One region of the Ensifer sp. EB106-05-01-XG146 genome, then DNA from elsewhere that is predicted to be linked to it. Evidence: riboswitches for the same ligand, from Rfam matches in the RefSeq annotation. Region 1 holds a riboswitch; the other holds the start of a gene.
What was found. Region 1 has a riboswitch for FMN ahead of AC3WVQ_RS04945 (DMT family transporter). Riboswitches for the same ligand answer to the same signal wherever they lie in the genome.
Positions count from the first base shown of each region.

Region 2: another riboswitch for FMN. It lies ahead of AC3WVQ_RS11695 (6,7-dimethyl-8-ribityllumazine synthase); the one in region 1 lies ahead of AC3WVQ_RS04945 (DMT family transporter).

Region 1 covers NZ_JBYTDX010000001.1:1,025,900-1,031,322, reverse strand. The annotation lists gene AC3WVQ_RS04950 (esterase-like activity of phytase family protein) at 1-1,202, opposite strand, end outside; gene AC3WVQ_RS04945 (DMT family transporter) at 1,270-2,184, opposite strand; FMN riboswitch at 2,272-2,454, opposite strand; gene hupB (DNA-binding protein HupB) at 2,579-2,854, opposite strand; gene lon (endopeptidase La) at 3,075-5,423, opposite strand, start outside.
Region 2 covers NZ_JBYTDX010000001.1:2,351,671-2,357,093, forward strand. The annotation lists gene AC3WVQ_RS11675 (ABC transporter substrate-binding protein) at 1-761, shown strand, start outside; gene AC3WVQ_RS11680 (ABC transporter permease) at 945-1,826, shown strand; gene AC3WVQ_RS11685 (ABC transporter permease) at 1,823-2,605, shown strand; gene AC3WVQ_RS11690 (ABC transporter ATP-binding protein) at 2,617-3,678, shown strand; FMN riboswitch at 3,802-3,951, shown strand; gene AC3WVQ_RS11695 (6,7-dimethyl-8-ribityllumazine synthase) at 4,044-4,517, shown strand; gene AC3WVQ_RS11700 (low temperature requirement protein A) at 4,943-5,423, opposite strand, start outside.

The DNA.
Region 1 (5,423 bases):
ATCGCGACGGCGCCTTCCGGCGAGATGCCCGACGGCAGGAGCTGCAGCAGCTCAGGCTCGGCGCCCGTATCCTTGTAGACGCCGACGATCGAGGCACGCTCGGACAGAACGAAGAACAGGTTGTCGTCACCGAACTTCGCCGCTTCCAGGCCCTCGGGCTCAACGCCCTTGGCCGAAGAGCGCTTCTCCGGATAGTGGCCGATGGCGGCAATCGCATGCTCCAAGCTCGCGCCCGATTCGAAGAGCACCTTGCCGGTGGTGTCGAAGATCGTGAAACCGCGCGAACCGCCTTCATAGTCGCCTTCGTTGGCAACAACGATGCGGTTGTCGTCGAGCCACTTCACCGCGTCGGGCTCGCGCTTGCGGCCCGGCTGCTCGTCCTTGAAGGCAATCGCGCCGTTGCGCTTGGTGTCGATGTTCTTGAGGTCGACCGTGCCGGCAGAGAAATGCGTCTTCACCGTTCCTGTCTTGCCGTCGATGATGACGATGTGGTTGTTCTCCTGCAGCGTCAGCGCGATCTCGTCCTTGCCGTTGAAGGAAACGAATTCCGGCTCCGGGTCTTCACCGGCGATTTCGGCAAGACCGGTCAGCGTCACGCGCTTCAGCGAACCGCAATCGGCAACACCATCCTTCAAAGACAAGATGACGAGGTCGCCGGCCGGCATCTGCGGGATCTTGCCGTCGTTCAGCTCTTCATCGCGCTCGTTCTCGATGGCGATGGCCGCCAGCGTGCGGTCCTTGTTGACGGCGATCGAATCCGGCTGGCCGCCGAGATCGCAGGTCGCATCGACTTTCTTCGAGGCCAGATCGACGATCGCAAGAAGCCCCGAAGGCTTGACGTAGCTTTCGCGCGTGTTGACCGCGACGAGTGCCTTTGCACCGGCGATGGTGACCGAGGTCGGCTCGCCGTCAAAAGAGACCGTGCCGGCTGCCTTCGGCGCCTTGGCATCGGTGATGTCGATCAGGCCGACGCGCTTGCCGGGGCTGTCGGAATAGACAAGCGTGTTGCCGTCTTCGCTGGCCGTGATGATTTCGGCAGATGTCGGCGCCTTGCGCGCATCGCCTTCCGGCAGGTTATCGGCAACAGCAAAGGATGCAATGCGGTTGAAGACGGGCTCGGCCGCCGCAGGAAATGCTGCGGATGCAAGAAGAACGGCCGCAAGCGCGGTCACGCGCGAAGTGATGGTCATGAAATCCCCCATGTGCGAACACTGAAAACATGGGGGTTCTGCGCGATGCCGATGACAGCCGAATGACAACGCTTGGGTTTTACACCGTTCCGGTTGCAGGCGCGGCGCGCTCGCGCCGCATCTCGTTGCGCATGATGAACAGCGAGGCGCCAAGGATCAGCACTGCGCCGACCCAAAGATATCCTGTCGGCGCGTAACCGAAGACCAGCCAGCCCGCAAAGACGTTAAGCGGCAGCTTCAGATCGTCGAAGGGCTGCACGTAGGCAGCGTCGGCAACAGTATAGGCGAGCGTCAGCAGATATTGTGCGACTACGGTCAGTATCCCGGCGAGAAGCAGGAAGCCGAGTGCTGTCCCATCCGGCATGGTGAAGCCGGCCGAAAGCGCGATGGCGCCGTTGATCGGCGTCAGAAGCACAAGCAGCCATACGGTGATCGTTTCGGGGCGCTCGATACTTGTGAGGCTCTTGGTGATGAGCGACGAAGCGCCCCACAACAGCGCCGATAGGATCGGCAAAAGGGCGGCCCAGCTGAAGCTGTCCGACCACGGTTCGAGAATGATCATCGCCCCGGCGAAACCGACCGCGGTCGCGGCCCAACGCGCCGCGCCGACGCGTTCGCCGAGAAACAGGCGGGCGCCGAGGATGATGAAGAACGGCGAGGTCATGACCAGCGCGATCGCCTGCCAGATCGGCACGTGCGCCAGACCGGAGACCCAGGCCCCCACACCGAAGGCGGCCAACACCACGCGCGCGACGTGACGCCAGGGATAGTCGGTGCGCATGGCCGACAGCCCGACGCGTCGCAGAAACGGCAGTGAGAAGAGGAAGGCGAAGGCATATTGCCAGAACGCCATGGCGGTGGCTGGAAAACCGAGCTTCATCGTCAGCCATTGGGTGACGACATTGAGGCCGGCGAAAGCGATCCCGGCCAACACCATGAAGCCGGCTCCGGCCATGGCGCGCGAGGAGGAAAAGCCGAGGGAAGTCTGATTCATGTCATGCACCCTGAAAGCGGACCAAACACAAATCAGGACGCATGAGCGCACGGCACGACGCCGGGCATCCCTGCCCTTCGTGCCAGCGACCATTCTCTTTCATCCGGACTATGACCGTCGGCTCCGGAGTTGCACCGGATCTGCTGACCCTCTCCCCAAAAATCGAGGAAAGGCGCTCGCGGGCTTGGGCCACCTTCGCGCGTCTCCAAGACGCCGCGCTGTCATGCCCTTACCGCCGGTGGGGACTTTCACCCCGCCCTGAGAATGGGCAAGCCCTAGAGCAAATGACGGACACCCGCAAGGGCTGCCCCCAAAATGCGAAAGGGTCCGGCTTGCGCCGAACCCTCGAATACCTGGACTGCCGGCCTCGTGTCCGGCCGCCAAGCAAATCTCATCAGCCGTTGACGGCATCCTTCAGGCCCTTGCCGGCCGTGAACTTCGGCACGTTGCGTGCCGGGATGTCAACTTCCGCACCCGTGGACGGGTTACGGCCCTTCGAGGCTTCGCGGCGCGAAACCGAGAAGTTGCCGAAGCCGACCAGGCGAATGTCGCCGCCGTTCTTCAGCTCAGCCTGGATGGTCTCGAAAACTGCATCAACTGCAGAAGATGCGTCGGTCTTGGAAAGTCCGGCCTTCTCAGCAACGGCAGACACGAGCTCATTTTTGTTCATGTTTCCACCCCTTTCAGATTGGTTCGAAACGACTGTGTTTTAAGGCGCGGCGGCTTGCGCTTCGCCCGCGTCTTGCCTTTCCCAATTGCGCCTAATCCCTTGGAATGCAAGGCTTGCAGGGCGCTTTTACAACAAAAAAGACCGGCCAATGGCCGGTCTTCCCAATTTTTCTGCAAAATGAGCGCCGCGCGAGCCGGCTGCACCCATTTTCAAGCCCCCGTCAGTGGGCGACGGAGGAGCCTGCTTCGTCCTGCGAATCAACCGGTGCTACGGTTGCCGGCTCGTTTGCCGGGTCCCAATCGATCGGTTCCGGCATGCGCACCAGAGCGTGTTCGAGCACTTCGCCCACCCGCGAAACCGGGATGATTTCGAGCGCGTTCTTCACGTTGTCCGGGATCTCGGCGAGATCCTTGGCGTTCTCTTCCGGGATCAGCACCTTCTTGATGCCGCCCCGCAGCGCTGCCAGGAGCTTCTCTTTCAGACCGCCGATCGGCAGCACGCGGCCGCGCAGCGTGATCTCGCCTGTCATTGCAACATCCTTGGAGATCGGGATGCCGGTCATGATCGACACGATCGTGGTTGCCATGGCGACGCCGGCCGAAGGGCCATCCTTCGGCGTCGCACCTTCCGGTACGTGCACGTGGATGTCACGCTTGTCGAACAGCGGCGGTTCGATGCCGAAGTCGATTGCGCGCGAGCGGACATAAGAAGCCGCCGCGGAAATCGATTCCTTCATCACGTCGCGCAGGTTGCCGGTGACGGTCATGCGGCCCTTGCCGGGCATCATGACGCCTTCGATCGTCAGAAGCTCGCCGCCGACCTCAGTCCATGCGAGACCGGTGACAACACCGATCTGATCGTCACGTTCGGCTTCGCCGTGGCGGAAGCGCGGAACGCCCAGATAGTCGTTGATGTTGGCAGCGTTCACTTCGACCTTCTTGGCCTTGCCCTTGATGATCTCGGTCACGGCCTTGCGGGCGAGCTTCATCAACTCGCGTTCGAAGTTACGCACACCGGCTTCGCGGGTGTAGGTCTGGATGACCGCCATCAGCGCGCCGTCTGTGACCGAGAATTCCTTCGGCTGCAGCGCGTGGTCGCGGATCGCCTTCGGCAGCAGATGCCGCTTGGCGATTTCCAGCTTTTCCTCTTCCGTGTAGCCGGCGATGCGGATCACTTCCATGCGGTCCATCAACGGCGCCGGGATATTCAGCGTGTTGGCGGTGGTGATGAACATCACGTTGGACAGGTCGTATTCGACCTCCAGGTAGTGGTCCATGAAGGTCGAGTTCTGTTCCGGATCCAGCACCTCGAGCAGCGCCGACGACGGATCGCCGCGGAAGTCCTGGCCCATCTTGTCGATTTCGTCGAGCAGGAACAGCGGATTGGACCGCTTCGCCTTCTTCATCGACTGAACGACCTTGCCCGGCATCGAGCCGATATAGGTGCGGCGGTGGCCACGGATCTCGGCTTCGTCACGAACGCCGCCCAGCGCCATGCGCACATATTCGCGGCCGGTCGCCTTGGCGATCGACTTGGCGAGCGAGGTCTTGCCGACGCCCGGAGGGCCGACGAGGCACAGGATGGGGCCCTTGATCTTGGTCGAACGCGCCTGCACGGCGAGATACTCGACGATGCGCTCCTTGACCTTGTCGAGGCCGAAATGATCGACGTTGAGCACTTCCTCGGCATGGTTCAGGTCGGTCTTGATCTTCGACTTCTTGCCCCAGGGCAGGCCGAGCAGCCAATCCAGGTAGTTGCGAACGACGGTGGCTTCCGCCGACATCGGGCTCATCTGGCGCAGCTTCTTCAGCTCTGCATCAGCCTTTTCGCGCGCTTCCTTGGAAAGCTTGGTCTTGGCGATACGCTCTTCGAGCTCGGCCATCTCGTCGCGGCCGTCTTCGCCGTCGCCGAGTTCCTTCTGGATCGCCTTCATCTGTTCGTTGAGGTAGTACTCGCGCTGGGTCTTCTCCATCTGGCGCTTGACGCGCGAGCGGATGCGCTTTTCCACCTGCAGGACGGAGATCTCGCCTTCCATGAAGCCGAGCGCCTTTTCCAGGCGCATCTTCACGCTGGTGGTCTCCAGCATTTCCTGCTTTTCGACGATCTTGATCGACAGGTGCGAAGCAACCGTGTCGGCCAGCTTCGAATAGTCCTCGATCTGGCTGGCAACGCCGACGACCTCGGGAGAGATTTTCTTGTTGAGCTTTACGTAGCTTTCGAATTCGGAGACGACCGAGCGGCTGAGCGCCTCGATCTCGACCGGATCTTCCTCCGGCTCGCTCAGGCTATGCGCCGCAGCCTCATAGAATTCCTCGCGCGGCGTGTAGCCGTCGATTTTGGCGCGCGCGCGGCCCTCGACCAGTACCTTGACGGTGCCGTCGGGCAGCTTCAGCAGTTGCAGAACGTTGGCGATTGTGCCGACTTCGTAGATCGCGGACGGTTCCGGATCGTCGTCGGTGGCGTTGATCTGGGTGGCAAGCATGATCTGCTTGTCGGTGCCCATGACTTCCTCAAGCGCACGGATCGATTTTTCGCGGCCGACGAAAAGCGGCACGATCATATGCGGGAA
Region 2 (5,423 bases), 1.3 Mb from region 1:
TGCAGCCCTACAAGGTCTCCACCTGGGACGAGATCCCGGACAGCGTCAAGGACGCCGAAGGCTACTGGTACGGCGACTACTACGGCGTCATGTCCTTCCTCGTGAACAAGGACCTCGTCCAGAACGCACCGAAGGACTGGGCTGATCTGCTGAAGCCGGAATATGCCGGCCAGGTTGCTCTCGCCGGTGACCCCCGCGCCTCGAACCAGGCGATCCTCGGCGTTCTCGCCGCTGGCCTCGCCAAGGGTGCAAAGTCCGGCAAGGAAGCTGGTGAAGCTGGTCTCGGCTACTTCGCCGAACTGAACAAGGCCGGCAACTTCGTTCCGGTTATCGGCAAGTCGGGCACGCTCGCCCAGGGCTCGACCCCGATCGTCGTTGCCTGGGACTACAACGCGCTCGGCTGGGCAAAGACGCTCAACGGCAACCCGCCGACCGAAGTCGTCGTTCCGGCCAGCGGCGTTCTCGCCGGCGTCTACGTTCAGGGCATCTCCGCCTACGCGCCGCACCCGAACGCAGCGAAGCTGTGGATGGAGCACCTCTACTCCGACGAAGGTCAGCTCGGCTGGCTCAAGGGCTTCTGCCACCCGACCCGCTTCAACGCCATGGTCAAGGCCGGCAAGGTTCCCCAGGAGCTGATCGACGCCCTGCCGCCGGCAGCCGCTTACGAGAAGGCCTACTTCCCGACGCTCGAAGAAGTCGACGCCAACAAGGCTGCCGTCACCGGCGGCTGGGATTCCGTCGTCGGCGCGAACGTTCAGTAAGCCTTTCCACAGACATGTCGCCCCGACCGGTTTTCCGGTCGGGGCGCATAGGTTATTCGTAAGAAATTCAAGTCCTTGGAGCGAGATCTGGGAGCCGTGCGCGGCTTCGTCGGTTTCCCGCTTCTTGCTTGCAACAATCGATAACGCCCGCGTGGAAAACGCGGCTTCAGGGGCGCGAACGGAATGTCATCTGCTAAACCCGACGCCAGCCCGCCGGCGCGTCGCCTACCGCTTCACTGGCTGGGCATTCTTCCCTTTGCCGCCTTCGTGACGCTGTTCCTGCTTTTGCCGACGATGAAGATCGTGGTCGGCGCGTTTCAGACGCCCGATGGCAGCTTCACGCTCGACAACATCCGCGGCCTGTTCACGCCCTCGATTCTGGCTGCCTACTGGATCTCCATCAAGATCAGCATCGCCTCGGCGCTTCTCGGCTGCCTGATCGGCTTTGCCATGGCGTCCGCCATCGTCTTCGGCGGCTTGCCGAAGGGGATCCGCGGACCGCTCCTGACCTTCTCCGGCGTCGCCTCCAACTTTGCCGGCGTACCGCTCGCCTTTGCCTTTCTCGCGACGCTTGGACCTGTCGGCATCGTCACCGTCTTCCTGCGCTCGAACTTCGGGCTCGACCTCCGGATGCTCGGCTTCAACCTGCTGTCCTTCTGGGGGCTGACGGTCACCTATCTGTTCTTCCAGATCCCGCTGATGATCCTGATCATCACGCCGGCACTCGACGGCCTGAAGCGCGAATGGCGCGAGGCCGCCGAGATCCTCGGCGCCACCGGCCTGCAATACTGGCGCATGGTCGCCTTCCCGATCCTGCTTCCGTCGCTGCTCGGCACGCTGGCGCTGCTTTTCGCCAATGCCTTCGGCGCCGTTGCGACCGCGATCGCACTCACCGGCTCGTCGCTCTCGATCGTGCCGATCCTGCTCTTTGCCCAGATCCGCGGCGACGTGCTCGGCAACCCGCATCTCGGTTACGCGCTCGCCTTCGGCATGATCGTCGTCACCGGTATCGCCAACGCGATCTACATCTGGCTGCGCAGCCGCAGCGAAAGGTGGCTGAAATGAAGAAGATCTGGGCCTGGGGAGCCCTCGTTTTCGGCCTCCTCTATTTCACCCTGCCGCTCATCGGCATGACCAACTTCTCCTTGAAGATGCGCCGCGGCGAATACTCCTTCGACGCTTACCAGAAGGTCTTCGCCGACCCGCGTTTCCAGGAGACCTTCACCTACTCGGTGCTGCAGGCCTTGTTCACCATCCTCTTCGGTGTTCTGCTCGTCGTGCCGACAGCCTACTGGGTCCGCCTCAAGCTGCCGCGGCTGCGCCCCGTCATCGAGTTCATCACGCTGCTGCCGCTGGTCATCCCAGCGATCGTCATCGTCTTCGGCTACATCCGGCTCTACAACACCTCGAGCTGGCTGCCGTTGACGGGCTCGCTCACCGGCACCAACATCCTCCTGATGTTCGGCTATGCGACGCTTGCGCTGCCCTACATGTACCGCGCGGTCGACACCGGCCTTCGCACCATCGACGTCGCCACCTTGACCGAGGCTGCCCAAAGCCTCGGCGCCGGATGGACGACGATCCTTGCCAAGATCATTCTGCCGAACGTGCTCGTCGCCGTGCTCTCGGGCGCCTTCCTGACCTTTGCCATCGTCATCGGCGAGTTCACCATGGCGGCCTTGCTCAACCGCCCGGCTTTCGGCCCCTACATGCAGCTCCTGGGCGCCAACCGCGCCTATGAACCGGCCGCACTCGCCGTCATTGCATTCGGCATCACCTGGGGCTGCCTCGGCCTCATCCAGCTCGTCTCGCGCTTTCAAAAAAGCGCGCCTCCTAAGGCCTGAGGACCGCACCCATGAGTTTCCTGTCACTCACCAGCATCAAGAAGTCCTTCGGCCCGGTTCACGTCGTGCACGATTTCAACATGGACATCGAAAAGGGCGAGTTCGTCTCGTTCCTCGGGCCATCGGGCTGCGGCAAGACCACGGTCCTGCGCATGATCGCCGGCTTCGAAAGCCCGACCAGCGGCAAGATCGTCATCAACGGCCGCGACCAGAACTCGCTGAAGCCCAACCAGCGCAACATCGGCATGGTGTTCCAGGCCTATGCGCTGTTTCCCAACATGAACGTGCATGACAACGTCGCCTTCGGCCTCAAGGTCGCAGGTACAGACAAGTCGGAGATCGACGCGAGGGTGAAGCAGATGCTCGGGCTGATCAAGCTCGAGCACCTGGCGGACCGCTTCCCCTACCAGCTCTCCGGCGGCCAGCAGCAGCGCGTTGCGCTTGCCCGCGCCATTGCGGTCAAGCCGCAGGTGCTGCTGCTCGACGAGCCGCTGTCGGCGCTCGACGCCAAGATCCGCGTGTCGCTGCGCGAGGAAATCCGGCAGATCCAGCAACAGCTCGGCATCACCACCGTGTTCGTGACCCATGACCAGGAAGAAGCGCTGTCGATCTCCGATCGCATCGTCGTCATGAATGCCGGCCGCGCCGACCAGATCGGCACCCCCTTCGAGATCTACAACACGCCGTCAACGCGTTTCGTCGCCTCCTTCGTCGGCACGCTCAGCATCATCGAAGGCAAGGTCGCGGACCCGGCCGCGGGTGCCGTCACGATCGGCAACCAGCAGATCGCGCTGAAGGATCCGATTGCCGGCATGAAGGGCGGCGACAGCATTTCGCTGGCGCTTCGTCCCGAAGCGGGCTCGATCGCCGAGGGCGCCACGGGCGACACGTCGCTTTCCGGCGAGGTCGTCTCGACGAGCTTCCTCGGCTCGGTCATCCGCACGCGCCTTCGCGTCGGCGGCGACGTCATCTCCTTCGACATGTTCAACAATCCGGGTGTGGCCCCGCCGGTTTCCGGCGACAATGTCACGCTGCGCTTTGCCGCCAAGGACCTCTTGGTCATCCGCGAGTAAGCGGATTGGAAGCCATCGGAACGATTTCTTCCGATGGCTCCAAACACTGGAAAAATCTGTCGTGATTTCTGGCATTTTCGTCGCACCGTGCGTTTGACCGCGCGCGGTCGCGCTATATAGTCGCGTTGTTCTCAGGGCGGGGTGAAATTCCCCACCGGCGGTAGCGGCCGAAAGGCCGAAGCCCGCGAGCGCCTCAGGGTTTCGCCCTGGGGGTCAGCAGATCCGGTCAGAATCCGGAGCCGACGGTCACAGTCCGGATGGAAGAGAGCAAGCAGCAACGTGGGTCCCCGCGACGGGACCTCGCGCGCATGCATGTTCGCCCGACGGGATCATTGGAAACGCCAAACCCTGAAAGGCTTGAGACCATGACCATTCTTTCCCACCCCGCCGCCAAGATCGCGATCGTTCGTGCCCGCTGGCATGCCGATATCGTCGACCGCTGCGTCGATGCCTTCGTCACGCAATGGACGAAGCTTGGCGGCTCGGCAGCCGACGTCGAGATCTTCGACGTGCCCGGCGCGCTCGAGATCCCGCTGCATGCGCAGACGCTGGCCAAGACCGGCCGCTATGCCGCGATCCTCGGCACCGCCTTCGTCGTCGACGGCGGCATCTACCGCCACGATTTCGTCGCCGGCACCGTGCTCGACGGCATGATGCGCGTGCAACTTGACACCAGTGTGCCGGTGCTTTCCGCCGTACTGACGCCGCACAATTTCCAGGAAAGCGAACCGCTGATCGCCTTCTTCCGCGAGCACTTCGTTACCAAGGGTACGGAGGCGGCCAACGCCTGCGCCCAGATCCTCGACGCCCGCGCCAAGCTGGCGCTCGTCAACGCCTGATCGGCGAGATGCGGTTGAGGTAGGCTCGCCCCTCATCCGCCCGGTGAAGGCTTGCCCCTCATCCGCCCGGTGAAGGCTTGCCCCTCATCCGCCCGGTGAAGGCTTGCCCCTCATCCGCCCGGTGAGGGGAATGCCCCTCATCCGGCCTGCCGGCCACCTTCTCCCCGCGGGCGGCGAGAAGGACACAAGCGGCACCCTTGTCGCGCAAACTCTCTCCCCGGGCTACCGAGAACGGCCTTCCACTCGGGTCCATCACAAACTCCGAGGCAGTTCTCGTTCCCTCTCCCCGCCTACGGGGAGAAGGCTAGCGTGAGGGGGCGGCGGCAGGGGCGAACAGCGCCAAACGCTGCGCTTGAATCAACCTCTGAACCACCTGAATCGGCTCACCAGCTTGAGCCGGCAACGCACTGTTTCGACTCGCAAAATCAATGCGCGGCCTCGTTCTTGCGCAGGCTGCGATCCAGTGCCGCCACGCGGTGCCGGTGCCCCGCCACCTCGTAGCCGACGATGGTGACGACGGGCGCGAGCATCAGGATGATCAGGCACTTGGCCATGTCGAGCCCGGCCATGGCCGCGACCACTGACGCGGCCAGCACCACTGCCGTGCCCGCGAGCAGCCAGAGATGCAACCGCTCCACCTGCTGCATAAGATAGGCGTACATCGCATAGAGCAGCCCGATGTAGCACGCGACGGGCACCGCAACGGTCAGCACCGTTGCGACCGAGCCGATATGCGCCTTGTGCTCGATGTAATAGGCCGCCACATGCAGGCCGGCGCCAGTCGCGACAATCGAGGCGAAGATCGGCATGTGGCCGTAGCCCCAGACGAAGGAGCGTTTTTGACGGTGCCGGTGCAGGATCTCGGCGCTCGGCAGCAGAAAATAGATCCACCACATGCCGAAGGTG